2 regions of the Caproiciproducens sp. LBM24188 genome follow, and region 2 is predicted to be linked to the other one. Evidence: riboswitches for the same ligand, from Rfam matches in the RefSeq annotation. Region 2 holds a riboswitch; the other holds the start of a gene.
What was found. Region 2 has a riboswitch for thiamine pyrophosphate ahead of thiT (energy-coupled thiamine transporter ThiT). Riboswitches for the same ligand answer to the same signal wherever they lie in the genome.

Region 1: another riboswitch for thiamine pyrophosphate. It lies ahead of thiD (bifunctional hydroxymethylpyrimidine kinase/phosphomethylpyrimidine kinase); the one in region 2 lies ahead of thiT (energy-coupled thiamine transporter ThiT).

Annotation. Positions count from the first base shown of each region.
Region 1 is NZ_CP196862.1:2,784,713-2,792,503, reverse strand. It holds gene ACSVDI_RS13110 (pyridoxamine 5'-phosphate oxidase family protein) at 1-339, shown strand, start outside; sodium ion sensor (DUF1646 type) at 686-736, shown strand; gene ACSVDI_RS13105 (cation:proton antiporter) at 790-1,950, shown strand; gene ACSVDI_RS13100 (tetratricopeptide repeat-containing glycosyltransferase) at 1,990-3,108, opposite strand; gene ACSVDI_RS13095 (exosporium glycoprotein BclB-related protein) at 3,191-4,045, opposite strand; TPP riboswitch at 4,233-4,331, shown strand; TPP riboswitch at 4,387-4,485, shown strand; TPP riboswitch at 4,541-4,639, shown strand; gene thiD (bifunctional hydroxymethylpyrimidine kinase/phosphomethylpyrimidine kinase) at 4,698-5,516, shown strand; gene thiC (phosphomethylpyrimidine synthase ThiC) at 5,509-6,816, shown strand; gene thiM (hydroxyethylthiazole kinase) at 6,833-7,663, shown strand; gene thiE (thiamine phosphate synthase) at 7,650-7,791, shown strand, end outside.
Region 2 is NZ_CP196862.1:388,785-396,575, reverse strand. It holds gene ACSVDI_RS01810 (Tex family protein) at 1-2,075, opposite strand, end outside; gene ACSVDI_RS01805 (heparan-alpha-glucosaminide N-acetyltransferase) at 2,230-3,012, opposite strand; gene ACSVDI_RS01800 (hypothetical protein) at 3,245-3,502, shown strand; gene ACSVDI_RS01795 (thioesterase family protein) at 3,576-3,983, shown strand; gene ACSVDI_RS01790 (HAD hydrolase-like protein) at 3,980-4,627, shown strand; TPP riboswitch at 4,859-4,969, shown strand; gene thiT (energy-coupled thiamine transporter ThiT) at 5,157-5,726, shown strand; gene ACSVDI_RS01780 (TVP38/TMEM64 family protein) at 5,953-6,672, shown strand; gene ilvB (biosynthetic-type acetolactate synthase large subunit) at 6,974-7,791, shown strand, end outside.

The sequences.
Region 1 (7,791 bases), 600 kb from region 2:
ATGGATGGGGATCAGCCAAGAGTACGTCCTTTCGGCACGATACATCTTTTTGATGGAAAACTCTATATTCAAACTGGCAAATTAAAAGACGTATCAAAGCAAATGCACAGAAATCCAAAAGTTGAAATCTGTGCATTTATGGACGGAAAATGGATTCGAGTTTCCGCCACTGTGGTAGAAGACCCTCGAATTGAGGCTCAACAGAGTATGTTAGACGCGTATCCGTCACTTCAAGGAATGTACCAGGCGGGAGATGGCAATACGGAAGTCTGGTACTTAAAAGACGCTACATCAACGATTTCATCTTTCACAGAAAAACCAATCATTGAAACATTTTAATTAATAGTAAATGAATAACAAGCCATGATGTCCCCCGAACATCATGGCTTGTTATTTTATCTTTACGGCAGTTTGCAACTGCCATTTTCAACGTGTGCCAAAAACTCGTTTGCTGCAATACATTCATGGCGAAGAGTTGCTGAAGTTTCTCTGTTTGTGCTTTTTTACAGGGCTTAAATTTATTTTTATGACTCAATATTCATTGTTTTGGGTAACCTACCATGGAAGTGACGAATGGAGCCCGAGCACCTTTTGAGCATTTACGGACAACTTAACCCGAAGCCCGTTGATGGTTTGACACCTTGTCCCTGATCTGTTATAATAAACAAAATTCAGCATATTTTTCGGTTGGACGGCTTATGCCGTTTTCAAGAATGAGCTTCTTGGGTGGGAAGTCCTTATTAGGGCTTCTCATTTTTATTTTGCAAGCGGATGATTGGAGTGGTACACGTGGATAAAACGCTGCTTGACATTGCATTGATCTTAGCCTCTACAAAAATTGGCGGCCTTGTCAGCCGCAAACTTAAAATGCCGGAAGTGCTGGGAGCACTATTTGCCGGAATTATCCTTGGGCCGATTATACTCAATGTTGTGCATTATGATAGCAACATAAAACTGCTTTCCAACCTGGGCGTAATTTTGCTCATGTTTTTGGCGGGATTGGAAACCGATTTGGAGCAGCTGAAACAGGCGGGGAAATCATCCCTTGTCATTGGGTCACTTGGCATTGTGCTGCCGCTTGTTTTCGGTTCGCTGTGTGCTTTCCTTTTCTATCAGAATACAATCGAAAACATTTTTATCGGCGTAATTTTAACCGCAACCAGTGTCAGTATTACCGTTGAAACGCTGATTGAACTTGGAAAGCTCCGCACAAAGGCAGGAATTAACATCCTTGGGGCTGCTGTGGTGGACGACATATTAGGACTCATCTTGATTTCGGTGCTTCTTACAGTGAACAGCGATACCGGAAACGCCTCTCTGGTTTGGGTAATGCTCAAAATTGTGCTCTTCTGCCTGTTGGGGGTGCTGGCGATTTTGTTTTTGCCTAAGCCTATCAACCGAATGACACAAAAACTGGAACCGAGCCGGACAATGCTTACCTTTTCGCTGGCTGCTGCTTTGTTGGTTGCATTTGCTGCAGAAAACCTGGGTATTGCGGCAATTACCGGTGCCTATCTTTGCGGCCTGCTGTTTTCACAGTTCCAGCACAAGGAATACATTGAAAAAAATGTGAAGGCAATTTCATCCGGATTTCTTTCTCCCATTTTTTTTGCAAGCGTTGGGTTGGAAGCAAAACTTGATGGCATTAGCATCAGGGTCATTGCAATCACAATGGTTATGTTTGTGGTTGCGGTCATCGGAAAGGTTGTTGGATGCGGGGTAGCCGCACGTCTGTTCAAAATGAGCCGGAGAGAGTCGCTGCAAATTGGCGTCGGAATGATTTCACGCGGCGAGGTGGCGATTATTACAGCCAATATCGGGCTACAGAACGGCATTATCACGCAGGAAGTTTTTATTCCGACCATACTGGTCGTTCTGCTTACCACCGTGGTAACGCCGCTGTTGTTGAAGCTGTCCTTCTCTCATAAAAAACTGCAAGTGGACTCTTAAAAAGAGCCGGATATAATTGTGCTCCCGGCTTTCAGCGATTCAGGTACGGCTGCCCTCTTTGCTGACCGTGGATTCCGCGGCTTTTTGCTGGATTAATTCCAAATTCCGCTTGAGCCGGGGGTCATTCGGCTGCATGGTGCAGGCCTTGCGGGCGTATTCCAGCGAGGTTTGGTAAAGCCCTAGATGGTAGCAGCTGATTGCTCCGTAATCGTACAAGGCGTATCCCCAGGCTTCCGGTTCCAGCAGGTAACTGCCGGATTTTTGTGTGATGTTCAGGCCCTTGGTGACCATGAAGTACACCAGCGGCCAGTCGTTTTCCAAATATCCGATGCGCGCAAACTGCAAATAGGGTTCCCGTATCGTGGGGCATTCCGCGATGGCCCGGAACAGCCAGCTTTTCGCGTTGGAATGGTCGCCTTTCTCAAAATAGCAATGCGAAATAAAACGCATGGCCGCGCATCGTTCTTCGTCCCAAAGGGCGGTCGGCATGTTAAGATAACGAGTGAGTGTATGAATACACTCATCAAACCGGGAGTAATACATATACTCCCGCCCAAGCCAGAAAATGACCCGGTTATCCGCCGGGTTTTCTTTTGCGGACAGTTCCAGCAGGGGAAGATACTGGCTTCGGGGTTTTGACGTATCCGGAAAATGGTTTAGCACAAGGCCCTCTACCCAAACAGTACGGTCGGGGTCTTCACCGTAATATTCCAATATTTCATGTACGGGATGCACCCAACGAAATCCATGACGACGATGTATCTTCTCCATGGGAAATTGTTTTTCGTATGTTCCGTCGCTGTTGCGGCTCCATGTGAAAAGATATCGGGCGCGGGTATAAAACGGCTGCCATGCGTTTTCCAGCTTCTGGCGCCATCCGGGTTCAAAGATTTCATCCAGGTCATTTGACACGCAAATGTCCACATCTTCGGGAATATGGTTCATTGCAATATTCCTTGCCGTGTCAAAGCGCCATGGATGAATTGTTTCCTCATATACCGTCGCGCCCCGTGCCCGCAGTTTTTCTACCGTTTTATCCGATGAGCCGGTGTCTGTTACCACAACCAGATCCGCTTCACTCACCGCATCCATCCATCGGTCCACAAAGGCTTCCTCGTTTTTACAAATGGCATAAACACATACTTTATATTTGTTCAAGCTAGCACCCGCTTATAAAAATAATTTTGAAAGGCGGGTGCTGTCTGTTGTATGACAACATCCGCCTGCAGAATTAAGACAATTATACGATGGTAATACCCGCGCTTGCATAGCCTGTGACGGTATTAATTAGGGATGAACCGGTAGCCGAGGCAGAGAAGACCATGAGCAGGCGGGTTTGCGCCGTAACCGGAATTGCCAGACCAGTCGTGATTCCATTGACAGAGGTTCCAACACTAACGTTCCCTGACAACGCGGGTAATGTGACCAGAACACCTGGAATGGGTACGAATACGTTGTCTGGAGTGGCCGAACCGTAAAGCTGAGCGGTCAGTGTAATGGAGGAGCCGGTTAAAGAGAGTGCTTCTGTCACACTGTAAAAAGCCGAGATGGATGTTATGATGCCATCACGTGGGACAGAGAATGCGAAATTCAGCAGCTGGCCGCTTGCACCGGTTAGGTCGATGGTTCCACTAAGGGCGGTAAGACCGGTTGCAGAATTGCCGAAGCCAATGAGTGCCGGCAGGCCAACCAGGCCAAGAGCCAGGGTTGTGGGTGCAACTGTACTGCCTGATGCAAAGGGGATGATGCTTCCGGAGCCGGTTGGTCCGGTGGGACCGGTGGCGCCTGTGGGTCCTGTTGGTCCGGTGGGACCGGTCGTGCCCGTAGGTCCTGTCGGCCCGGTGGGACCGGTGGCGCCTGTGGGTCCTGTCGGCCCGGTGGGACCGGTAGCGCCCGTGGGTCCTGTCGGCCCGGTGGGACCGGTGGCGCCTGTGGGTCCTGTCGGCCCGGTGGGACCGGTAGCGCCCGTGGGTCCTGTCGGCCCAGTGGGACCGGTGGCGCCTGTGGGTCCTGTCGGCCCGGTGGGACCGGTAGCACCCGTGGGTCCCGTAGGCCCGGTAGGTCCGGTGGCGCCTTTTATAATAGGAAACTGCATAGTAGGCCGATAAAAGGTCTGCAGGTAAGGGATGAGCTTTCCATTACACGTTTGGCCCTTTTATGTCTTTCGGGCCAGCATGGTTCTATTTTACCGGATGAACCGGTCCAGGACATATGGTATTGTTCAAAAAAACGGTTTTCGATATTGACAGAATGTTAATTAAATGATACGGTATTTCTAATGAAATAATTTGCGGGGGAACTCTTGTGAGTTGAGAAGGTAAAACCTGACCCTTAGAACCTGTCAGTTAACACTGGCGTAGGGAAGCAATCCATTATCACAAATCGTGAGGAAGTGCTTTCTTTATCCGAAGAAAGCACTTTTTTGTTATGAAACTGAATATGTTGCGGGGGAACTCTTGTGAGTTGAGAAGGTAAAACCTGACCCTTAGAACCTGTCAGTTAATACTGGCGTAGGGAAGCAATCCATTATCACAAATCGTGAGGAAGTGCTTTCTTTATCCAAAGAAAGCACTTTTTTGTTATGAAACTGAATATGTTGCGGGGGGACTCATATGAGTTGAGAAGGTAAAACCTGACCCTTAGAACCTGTCAGCTAACACTGGTGTAGGGAAGCAAAACTAGAGGAAAAAGATGCTTGCCGGGTTCAGCGAGCGTCTTTTTTGTTATTTGGAAGAAAGGTGAGAAACATGAAAAAAGTGTTATCCATTGCCGGGTCCGATTGCAGCGGCGGGGCGGGCATTCAGGCCGACCTAAAAGCCTTTGCCGCACACGGAGTCTACGGTATGAGCGTGATTGTTTCTGTGGTCGCGGAAAATACATTCCGTGTGATTGACGTGCAGGACATTGCGCCTGAATTAATTGAAAAACAAATTGATGCCGTTTTTGAGGACATTGGAACAGATGCCGTTAAAATCGGTATGTTGTCGCAATCCACCTGCATGCTGGCAGTTGCGCGTAAGCTCAAGGAATACAAACCCAAAAATGTTGTAATCGACCCGGTTATGGTGGCAAAAAACGGCTGCCCCCTGATGCAGCCTGATGCCATGGATACTTTAATCCGGGAGATTCTTCCGCTTGCCGACCTGCTTACTCCGAACATACCGGAAGCGGAAAAGATAGCTGGAATATCCATCCACTCAACTGCCGATATGGAACACGCTGCAAGGAAGATTACCGAGCTGGGAGCCAAAAATGTGCTGGTGAAGGGCGGCCATGCGGTAGGAGATGCTGTGGATATTCTCTTTGACGGAGCAAAGTTTTACCGTTTCAGCGCGGAGCGAATTGATACCAAAAACACGCATGGTACAGGATGTACCTATTCCTCTGCAATCGCTTCCAACCTTGCTTTGGGCTTTGATTTGGAGGAAGCGGTCCGAAGAGCGAAGAACTATGTTACCACGGCAATTCGGCATTCACTGCCCCTAGGGAAAGGCTGCGGCCCAACCAACCATTTTTATGACCTTTATCGAAATGGATTACCAAAGGAGGTTCTGCAAAATGAATGATATGACACAGATGGAGGCTGCCCGGAGCGGCATCGTAACCAAAGAATTGGCCCAGGTTGCCAAGGAGGAAGAACTGGCAGAGCCTGAACTGATGGCGCTTGTGGCGTCAGGCCAGGTTGCCATCCCGGCAAATACCCGCCACAAATCGCTGCATCCTTATGGAATCGGCGGCGGACTGCGGACAAAAATCAATGTTAACCTGGGTGTTTCCGGCGATTGTATCGACTACCATTCCGAGATGGAAAAGGTCCGGTTGGCGGAAAAGTTCGGCGCAGAAGCAATTATGGATTTGAGTAACTACGGGAAGACACGGGAGTTCCGCCAGAAGCTCATTGAAACCTCCCCGGCCATGATTGGCACCGTTCCGGTATATGACGCGATCGGATATCTGGAAAAAGATTTAAAAGAGATTACCGCACAGGATTTTTTGCAGGTGGTGCGTTCCCACGCCGAAGAAGGCGTAGATTTTATGACGATTCATGCCGGCCTTAACCGCAGAGCGGTGGAGGTTTTCCTGCGGGAAAAGCGGCAGATGAATATTGTGTCGCGCGGTGGTTCCCTGTTATTTGCGTGGATGAAAATGACGGGCAACGAAAATCCCTTTTATGAACATTATGACGAGTTGCTTGATATTCTGCGGGAATACGATGTGACCATCAGCCTGGGGGATGCGCTTCGCCCGGGCAGCATTGCGGATTCCACGGATGCTTCGCAGATCGCCGAGCTTATGGAAATCGGGAATTTGACAAAACGGGCTTGGGAACGGGGCGTGCAGGTACTGGTGGAAGGTCCAGGCCACATGGCGATGGATGAAATTGCAGCGAACATGAAGCTGGAAAAAAAGCTGTGCCATAATGCGCCGTTTTATGTGCTGGGACCGCTTGTTACGGACATTGCGCCCGGTTACGACCATATTACGGCCGCCATTGGCGGGGCCATCGCGGCGGCCCACGGTGCGGACTTTCTCTGCTATGTAACACCGGCTGAACATTTACGGCTGCCGAATTTGGAGGACGTCAAGGAAGGAATTATTGCCTCCAAAATTGCGGCGCACGCGGCGGATATTGCGAAAGGGGTGAAAGGAGCCCGCAAGCCGGATTACCAGATCAGCAAAGCCCGCAGAAAGCTCGATTGGGAGGAAACCTTCCGGCTTTCCCTGGATGGGGAAAAAGCAAGGGCATATTACGAAAGCGTTCCCCCGGAAGACCGGCACAGCTGTTCCATGTGCGGCAAAATGTGTGCGGTACGCACCATGAACCGGATTCTGGATGGGCTGGATGTCACCCTGAACGCTAAGTAACAAGGAGTGAAAAGAAATGAAACAGGAATTGGTGAAACAAATCGGCGATATTCTGAAATCCATCCGCGCCACTAAGCCGTTGATTTATCACATTACGAATTATGTTACGGTCAACGATTGTGCCAACATCACGCTTGCCGTTGGGGCGTCCCCCATCATGGCAGATGACCTTGGGGAAGCGGCAGACATCACTTCAATTTCCTCCGCGCTGGTACTGAATATGGGAACCTTGAATGAAAGGACCATCGAATCCATGCTCGCCGCAGGGAAACAGGCCAATGCAATTAAGATTCCTGTGGTATTCGACCCCGTGGGGGCAGGCGCCTCGGAACTGCGCAACAAAACGGTGGAGCGAATTTTGCGTGAGGTAAAGGTCAGCGTGCTGCGGGGCAATATGTCGGAAATCCGCTTTCTGGCGGGGCTTCATGCCACGACCAAAGGGGTTGACGCTTCAGACGCGGATTTACAGGGTGGGCTGGAAATCGGCCGTTCCATTGCCGAAACGACTGCGAAAAAATACGGCTGTGTGGTTGCTATTACAGGTCCCACGGATATTCTGTCGGATGGACGGCGGACCATCTTGCTCCAGAACGGCACGAAACTGCTTTCCAATGTAACGGGTACGGGGTGTATGTGCACTTCACTGGTTGGCTCTTTTTGCGGCGCATCGAAGGATTTCCTGGCCGCGGCAGCTGGCGGGGTACTCTGTATGAGCCTTGCAGGGGAACTTGCGGCGGAACAAGCAGGGGAAACAGGCAACGGCAGTTTTCATATGGCAATCTTCGATGCCGTAAGCAAAATGACTGCTGCGACGATGGAAAGAAGGGCGAAAATTGAAGAAGTCTGAACTGGATTACAGCCTTTATCTTGTAACAGATCGTGAGCTGATGTCCACCGCCACGCTCGAGGAGGCAGTGGAGCAGGCAATCCTCGGCGGCACAACACTTGTGCAGCTCCGGGAAAAGGACGTATCGA
Region 2 (7,791 bases):
CCCACCTTAAGCACCTCGCTTGGATGCTTGATGTAGCGGTCGCAGATCTGCGAAATATGCACCAGGCCGTCTTGATGCACACCAATATCGACAAACGCGCCGAAGTCGATGACATTGCGCACGGTTCCGGTCAGTTCCATGCCCGGCTTCAAGTCCTCCATGCTCATCACGTCGGTGCGCAGCATGGGCTTGGGCAGCTCATCGCGCGGGTCGCGCCCCGGGCGCAGCAGTTCGGTCACAATGTCATGGAGCGTCGGCACGCCGACACCCAGCTGAGCCGCCGCCTGTTCCTCCCCAATGGCGTTTACCTTGTCCCGCAGGTCGGAAAAGCCTTCCCGTTTCATATTTTTAATATCGTAGCCGCACAGCTGAAGCAGCGCCTTCGCCGCGTCATAAGATTCCGGGTGCACGGCGGTGTTGTCCAGAATATTTTTGCTTTCGCTCACGCGCAGGAAGCCCGCACACTGCTCGAATGTCTTGGGACCAAGCTTCGGCACCTTTTTCAGCTCCGCACGGGAGGAAAACGCACCGTTCTCCTCCCGGTAGGCCACAATGTTTTTGGAAATCGTTGGTGTGATGCCGGCTACCTTTTCCAACAGGCTGGGGGAAGCTGTATTCAGGTCAACGCCCACAGTATTCACGCAGTCTTCTACTACGCCTCCCAACGCTTCATCCATGCGCTTTTTCGGCATATCGTGTTGGTACTGTCCCACGCCGATGGCCTTGGGGTCGATTTTCACCAGTTCGGCCAACGGGTCCTGCAAACGGCGTGCGATGGAAACCGCACTGCGCAGGGTGACATCATAATCCGGGAACTCCTGCGCGGCCAGCTTGCTGGCGGAATACACGGAAGCACCCGCCTCGCTGACTACCATGTACGAAACGCCGGTGTTCAGCTCGTGAATCACGTCGGCGGTAAAAATTTCGGTTTCCTTGGACGCCGACCCGTTGCCGATGGCAATCACTTCTACGCCATACTTTTGAATCAAGCGCTTCACGGTTTCCTTGGCCTCTGCGACCTTCGCCTGCGAATGGGTGGGGTAAATCACTCCCGTGTCCAGCACACGGCCGGTCGGGTCCACGACCGCAACCTTGCATCCTGTGCGGTAGCCCGGGTCCAGACCCATGGTCACGCGGCCCTTCACCGGCGGCTGCATGAGCAGCTGGCGCAGGTTGACAGAAAATACCTTAATGGCGGCTTCGTCCGCCTGTTCGGTCAGAGTATTGCGGATTTCCCGCTCAATGGAGGGGAAAATCAGCCGGTCATAGGCGTCCTCCGCGGCCTGCCGCACCGCTTCGGCGCAAGGGGAATCCCCTTTCACACAGGTGGAAAGCAGGATATTCAGTCCCTTTGTGCGGTCCAGCTCCAGGCTGACCTTCAGAAACTCCTCACGTTCCCCGCGGTCAATCGCCAAAATCCGGTGCCCCGGCAGTTTGGCAGCGGGCTGACGGAAGTCGTAATACTGCGCATACACCGAATCCTCATCCGGCTTCGCCGCTTTGGAAACCAGTTCTCCCTGTGCCATGGCCACTACGCGCAGGCGTTTGCGGATACCCGCGTCGTCGGAAATCATCTCCGCAATAATGTCCAATGCGCCCGCGAGCGCGTCCTCCGGCGTTTCTACGCCGAGTTCCGGATTTACATATTGTTCTGCCAGGTCAATCGGATACGGGGAGTCCGGCTCCTGCGCGAAAATCGCCTGCGCAAGCGGGTCAAGCCCCTTTTCCTTCGCCACGGAAGCACGCGTCTTGCGCTTGGGGCGGAACGGGCGGTAAATGTCGTCGATTTCCGAAAGGGTTGCAGCGGCATTCAGGGCAGCGGAAAGTTCTTCCGTCATACTGCCGGCGGCAGTAATCAGCTCCGCCACTTCTGTGCGGCGCTTTTCCAGCGAGCGCAGGTATTCCAGCCGCTCCGCAATTTCACGCAGCGTCTGGTCATCCAGCGACCCGTGGGCTTCCTTGCGGTAACGGGCAATAAACGGAATCGTGTTGCCCTCGTCGATCAGTTCAATGACCTTTTGCACCTGCCATTCCTGCAGGGAAAACTGAGTGGAGAGTTCTTTTACAAAATCCATTTTATTTTCAATCCTAACATTAATTTAATTCAGCAAGCAAGAAACAACGAACCGAGCAAAATCGAAAGCCTTTTCCTTGCTTTTGTTCCGTGAAAAATTCCTATTTTGCATGTTTCATGCGGATGGTTCGTGATTCATTCATTGGTTCCATGGTTCACCGCGTAAACAGTTTTACCACCGCGGAGCCCGCCCAGCACAGGCCGTAAATCACCGGCTGATGTACAATATAAATCAGCAGAGCGTGGCGGCCGAGCCAAGAAAAGAACGGCACGCGCGAGGGATACAGAAACGCGGGGAATTTGCCCTGCACGGCCAGCTTTCCTAAAATGGTGCCCGCGGCGAACACAAACATCCATGGGAAAAGCGGAAAATAGTCCGAACTGTGGAATTCCAGATTAAAAATTCCCAGCGGCGCAAGCCAGTTTGTCCGGTACAGGGAATCCGGCAGAAAAACACCCATCTGTGGGGAAATGCCAAGATACCCGAAGGAAATGTGCATGGTGCACGCATACAGCAGCGCACAAACGGCAACAGCCGCCCACGAAAACTGGAGTCGGTCGGCGAACGGTTTCAGCAGGCCGTAGCCAATCATGCAGACGGAAAGAAAATGTAGAATTCCAAACACAATCAGCTCCTCCGGCACCACCAACGCGGTGACTGCCGTCACGCCCAGGGCAACCGCCAGCAGCTTCAACCCGCGTTTCAGGTTGGAGCGCGACAGGTCGGACGAAATGCCGGAAATCAAAATGAAAAGCCCCGCAAACCACGGTTCCGCGGGCATAAAAAAGCGCAGCAGCACCATGCCGACCTGAAGATTGTACAGGTAGGCGAGCGTATAGAAGCCGTGGTAAAACACCATGCAGAACACCGCAAACCCACGGAGCTCGTCCATGGCATAAATCCGGCGGCGTGCCGGGGCTTCCCGTGAATCAGGCATAATCGCATCCTCCATACGTGATGTATATCGGCCGCCGATCGTTTGAATTCAGCCGACGGCACAAAACGCGCACGGCACGCCCAAATTCTTGGCTGCCTTGGCGTTTGGAACAAACTATTTTTAACCGGGTTGGTTTTATGGTATAATAGTCAAATCAACTGCGGTTGATTTGACTTTTGGAAATTGCTGGGCGGCGCGCAGCGCCTTCCCGCCTTCGGCGGCCGCAATTTCTTTGGATCACGTCAAGCTCGGTGTAATAGTCAAACCCGCTGTCGCTGGTTTGGCTTTCGGAATTTGCTGGGCGGCGCGCAGCGCCTTCCCGCCTTCGGCGGCCGCAATTTCTTTGGATCACGTCAAGCTCGGTGTAATAGTCAAACCCGCTGCCGCTGGTTTGACTTTCGGAAATTGCTGGGCGGCGCGCAGCGCCTTCCCGCCTTCGGCGGCCGCAATTTCTTTGGGCTTTCGTGGAGCACACCGCACCGTTTATTAATTTTAACCGCTTTTACCATTTCAACAGTTAGAACAGCAAGAATTATTATATCATGTGTAAGGAGGAAATGACAATGAAAGAAATAAAATCCGCAAAGCTGACCCGCGAATACACCGTTACAGAAGACATGTTAGCGGTAAACGTGGGCAGCGGCAGCCTGCGCGTGCTTGCCACCCCGACCGTCGCGGCCTTGTTTGAAGGAGCTGCCGCGGCGCTTGCGCAGGAAGGGTTAGAAGATATTTACACCACGGTTGGTTCCAAAATCACAGTGGAACATCTGAACCCCACGCCGCTCGGGGCAACGGTGACGGTGACCGCCGAACTGACGGAAAACGAGGGACGTTTTTTCCGCTTTGCACTGGAGGCATATGATGAAGCCGGGCTGATTGCAAAGGGCACGCACGAACGCGTCAGCGTGAAAAAGGAAAGCTTCCTGAACAAGGCCGAATCCAGAAAAGCAAACCAGGTGGAATCCAAATGAGCTATTCGCTGATTTTATTTGATTTGGACGGAACCTTAACAAATTCTGAGCCGGGCATTACCGGCTGCGCCGCGCTGGCACTGAAAAAAATGGGATTTCCCGTACCGCCGCAGGAAACCCTGCGTAAATTCATTGGCCCGCCGCTGTGGTCCAGTTTCGTCAATTACTGCGGCCTGACGGAAGAACAAGCCGAACAGGCGGTACTCCTTTACCGGGAAACGTACAATGTAACCGGGGCATTTCAGAACGCGCCCTACCCCGGGATTCCAGAGCTGCTGGAAGAACTGAAGCAAAAGAAAATCTCCCTGGCAGTCGCCACATCCAAGCCGGAAAACATTGCCCTTCCCGTGCTGGATTATTTTCATTTGACCCCTTACTTTGACTTTATTTCCGCCCCGGATGAAAACGAGCACAGCAGCAACAAAGATGAGCTGATCCGGTCTGCGCTGAATGCCCGCCACGTTCCCGCTGAACAGGCCGTAATGGTGGGCGACACTCGCTTTGACGCCGCCGGTGCGCGCGAAGCCGGCACCCAGTTCATCGGCGTTCTGTACGGTTTTGGCACGCAGGAAGAAATGGAGCACGAGGGTGCGTCCGTTTTTGCAAAGGATATTCCCACTTTGAAAGCACTTCTGCTTCAGTAGCAGCGGGGCAGCAGTACAAAGCAGCGAAACTCCCGGTTTGAACTGCTTTCCGCTTTCAAACAACCGAACCCGGCTGTTCCTCCCAGTAGGGAATTGACAAACCGAATTCCCTATTGTATGATAGGAACGAACTGAATAATACGAGTTCCGTAAGAGGCAGAACGAGAGGTATTGTTGAAAGACGGCATTGGTTCCGTTTGTTCTTAATTTCATTCGACGCTTCCCATCGGAACAAGTATAAAGGGGTGCTGAGTATACTCGGCTGAGATGAAGCGGATGGACGCTTCGAACCCTCGACCTGATCTGGATAATGCCAGCGTAGGAAAGAAACGGTATTTTTGACGCTCTGTGCATTCACAGAGCGTTTTTTGCATTTATGCAGCAATGCTTTTACACTCCATCCAAACGCTTCCATTCCTTCGGTTTGACCGTCGGAACCAATCGCCGGCGGGGAAACCGAACGAAGGGCTGGATTCTTGAATAGGTTTCAGGGATTATTCGGTTCAAATCATGTTTTGGAGGAACACACATGAAAAAGAACACGACTTTGACCCTTGTGGAATGCGCGCTGATGATCGCCATGTCCACCGTATTAAGCATGATTAAGCTCTTCGAACTGCCGCAGGGCGGCTCCATTACCTGTGCCAGCATGGTGCCGTTGGTGCTGGTTTCGTACCGGCACGGCCTGAAATGGGGCATTGCCACTGCGTTCACGCACAGTCTGCTGCAAATGGTGCTTCGGTTCGACGCACCCCCGGCCAACACCATCGCGGCGTTTATCGCCGTCGTTCTTCTGGACTACGTGCTGGCGTTTACGGTCCTCGGCACGGCGTCGTTCTTCGGCAAACCGTTCAAAGCCCGCACCGTCAGTGTGGCGGTGGGCTCTGTGGTCGTCTGCGCGCTGCGCTTTGTGTGCAGCTTCCTTTCCGGTATTCTCATTTGGGCCAGCTACGCGCCGGAAGGAACGCCGGTTTGGCTCTACTCCCTTACTTACAACGGCAGCTATATGCTGGTAGAAACCATCATTACCGCTGTGGTGTCCGTCATCCTGGTTCAGGTGCTGGACCGCATGGAACACAGAAGCCCCAAAAAAGCATAAACAGAGAACCCTTCCCGGCGCCGGCTGCCCTTGAGCAGCCGGCGCTGTTTCTTTTTTCGCGGAAAAACCGGCGGCGAAAACCGAGTGACAAAGGCATTCTTTTCTCATAATCCGGCAAGGATGCAGAATACAATGCAGAAGAACCCGCTTTTCCATTCCATCCGGGATGCATTCTGATGCACACCCGGGAATCAAGGTGATGACCCTGAATAAAGGATTTCAGAGATTGATCCGAAAACACACCTTCCCCGTACGGGCAACCTTTCCGCGTGCAAAGAACCAGCCGCCTCCCCTGCGCGACCGTATTTTGGGCACGGCTATTCTGGCGGCGGGCCTGGCTTTGTTCCTGTGGCTGACCGTTCTGCTCTGCCGACCGATTTTAATGCTGATTACAAATTCTGAAGAACTGGCCCGGTTTATCCGCAGCCAGGGCGCTTTGGGAAAAATTTCGTTTCTGGGCATGGAAATTCTGCAGGGGTTTCTCCCCATCCCGCTGGAACTGACCGCCGCGGCGGGCGGCTACGCGTTCGGGCGGGCACAGGGCTTTTTTCTGACGATCTGCTCCGTCCTGATATCAACCACGGTGATTTTTTATTTTACCAAAATCTGCGGCAGAAAGCTTTTAAATCTGTTCTTTTCCTCCGCCCAACAGGAAAAGGTGCTGTTTTTTCTCGGCGAAAAGAAACGCGATGCGCTGTTGTGGCTGCTGTTCCTGATTCCTGGCACACCGAAACGCCTGTTTTTATTTTCTGCTGGCCTGCTGCCCCAAAACTTCAGCCGTTTTCTGCTGATTACTACACTGGCCCGCGTTCCCTCCCTCTGGGCATCCTCGGTCGGGGGCCATGCGCTGGAAAGCGGCAATTACGGTCAGGCCGCCGCACTCTTTCTGCTTTTGGGCGGAGCCAGCGCGGGCGGTCTGCTGCTCTATAAGGCGCTCACAAAGTAACTGTGGCGCACCGTACTTCGGCCCAGAATTGCAGCCAAATGGCTTTCTCTCCGGCCATTTCCAAAACAATTTCCTGCGCTTCTTAATTTTATCACTTTAAAGGTGAAAAATCGTTGACGGGCAATGTGAAAAATCTTATAATAAATAATAATTAGTAATATTAAGCAATTCTGGATTTCGTCGTTCAGACGGTAATACATCGCCATAACACCGAACACAGCGGCGTATTCTTTAAAAAAGAAGTCCGAAATCAACGGCGATTTCGGATTGGATCGTGTCATGTTGGAACGGAGGTGCCGAATTGATCAGCGGTGCGGAAATCATGGTAAAATGTTTGGAAAACGAGGGCGTGGATCTCGTTTTCGGCTATCCGGGCGCGGCAATTTGCCCATTTTATGATTATCTAAGCCGCTCGTCCATTCGGCATATTCTGGTGCGCGAGGAACAAAATGCGGCGCACGCCGCCAGCGGATACGCCCGCGCCAGCGGAAAACCCGGCGTCTGCATTGCCACCAGCGGCCCCGGTGCCACCAACCTGATTACCGGCATCGCCACGGCGTACATGGACTCCATCCCCCTGATTGCCATTACCGGGCAGGTCAGCTCCGAATTGCTGGGCCGCGACGTGTTCCAGGAGGCGGACATTACCGGCGCCTGTGAACCGTTCACCAAGCATTCGTATTTGGTGAAAAACACTGCCGACCTTCCACGCATTTTCAAGGAAGCATTCCATATTGCCTCTACCGGTCGCCCTGGCCCGGTCTTGATTGACGTTCCGGTGGACATGCAGACCGCCGAGATTCAAGAATTTGTCTATCCGCAGAAAGCAAATATCATCGGATACAAGCCCCGCACACAAGGGCATGCCATGCAAATCAAAAAGGCGCTTATCGCCATCACCGAGGCGCAGCGCCCCATCATCTGCTGCGGTGGCGGTGTGGTGCTGGCCGGCGCGCGTAATGAACTGATTGCGTTTGCACAGAACAGCGGCATTCCCGTGGTTTCCACCATGATGGGCATCGGCGTGATTCCAATGGACAGCCGCCTTTACCTGGGCATGATCGGCATGCACGGGCATGCCAACGCAAACCGCGCCATGAAAGAGGCGGACCTTGTCAT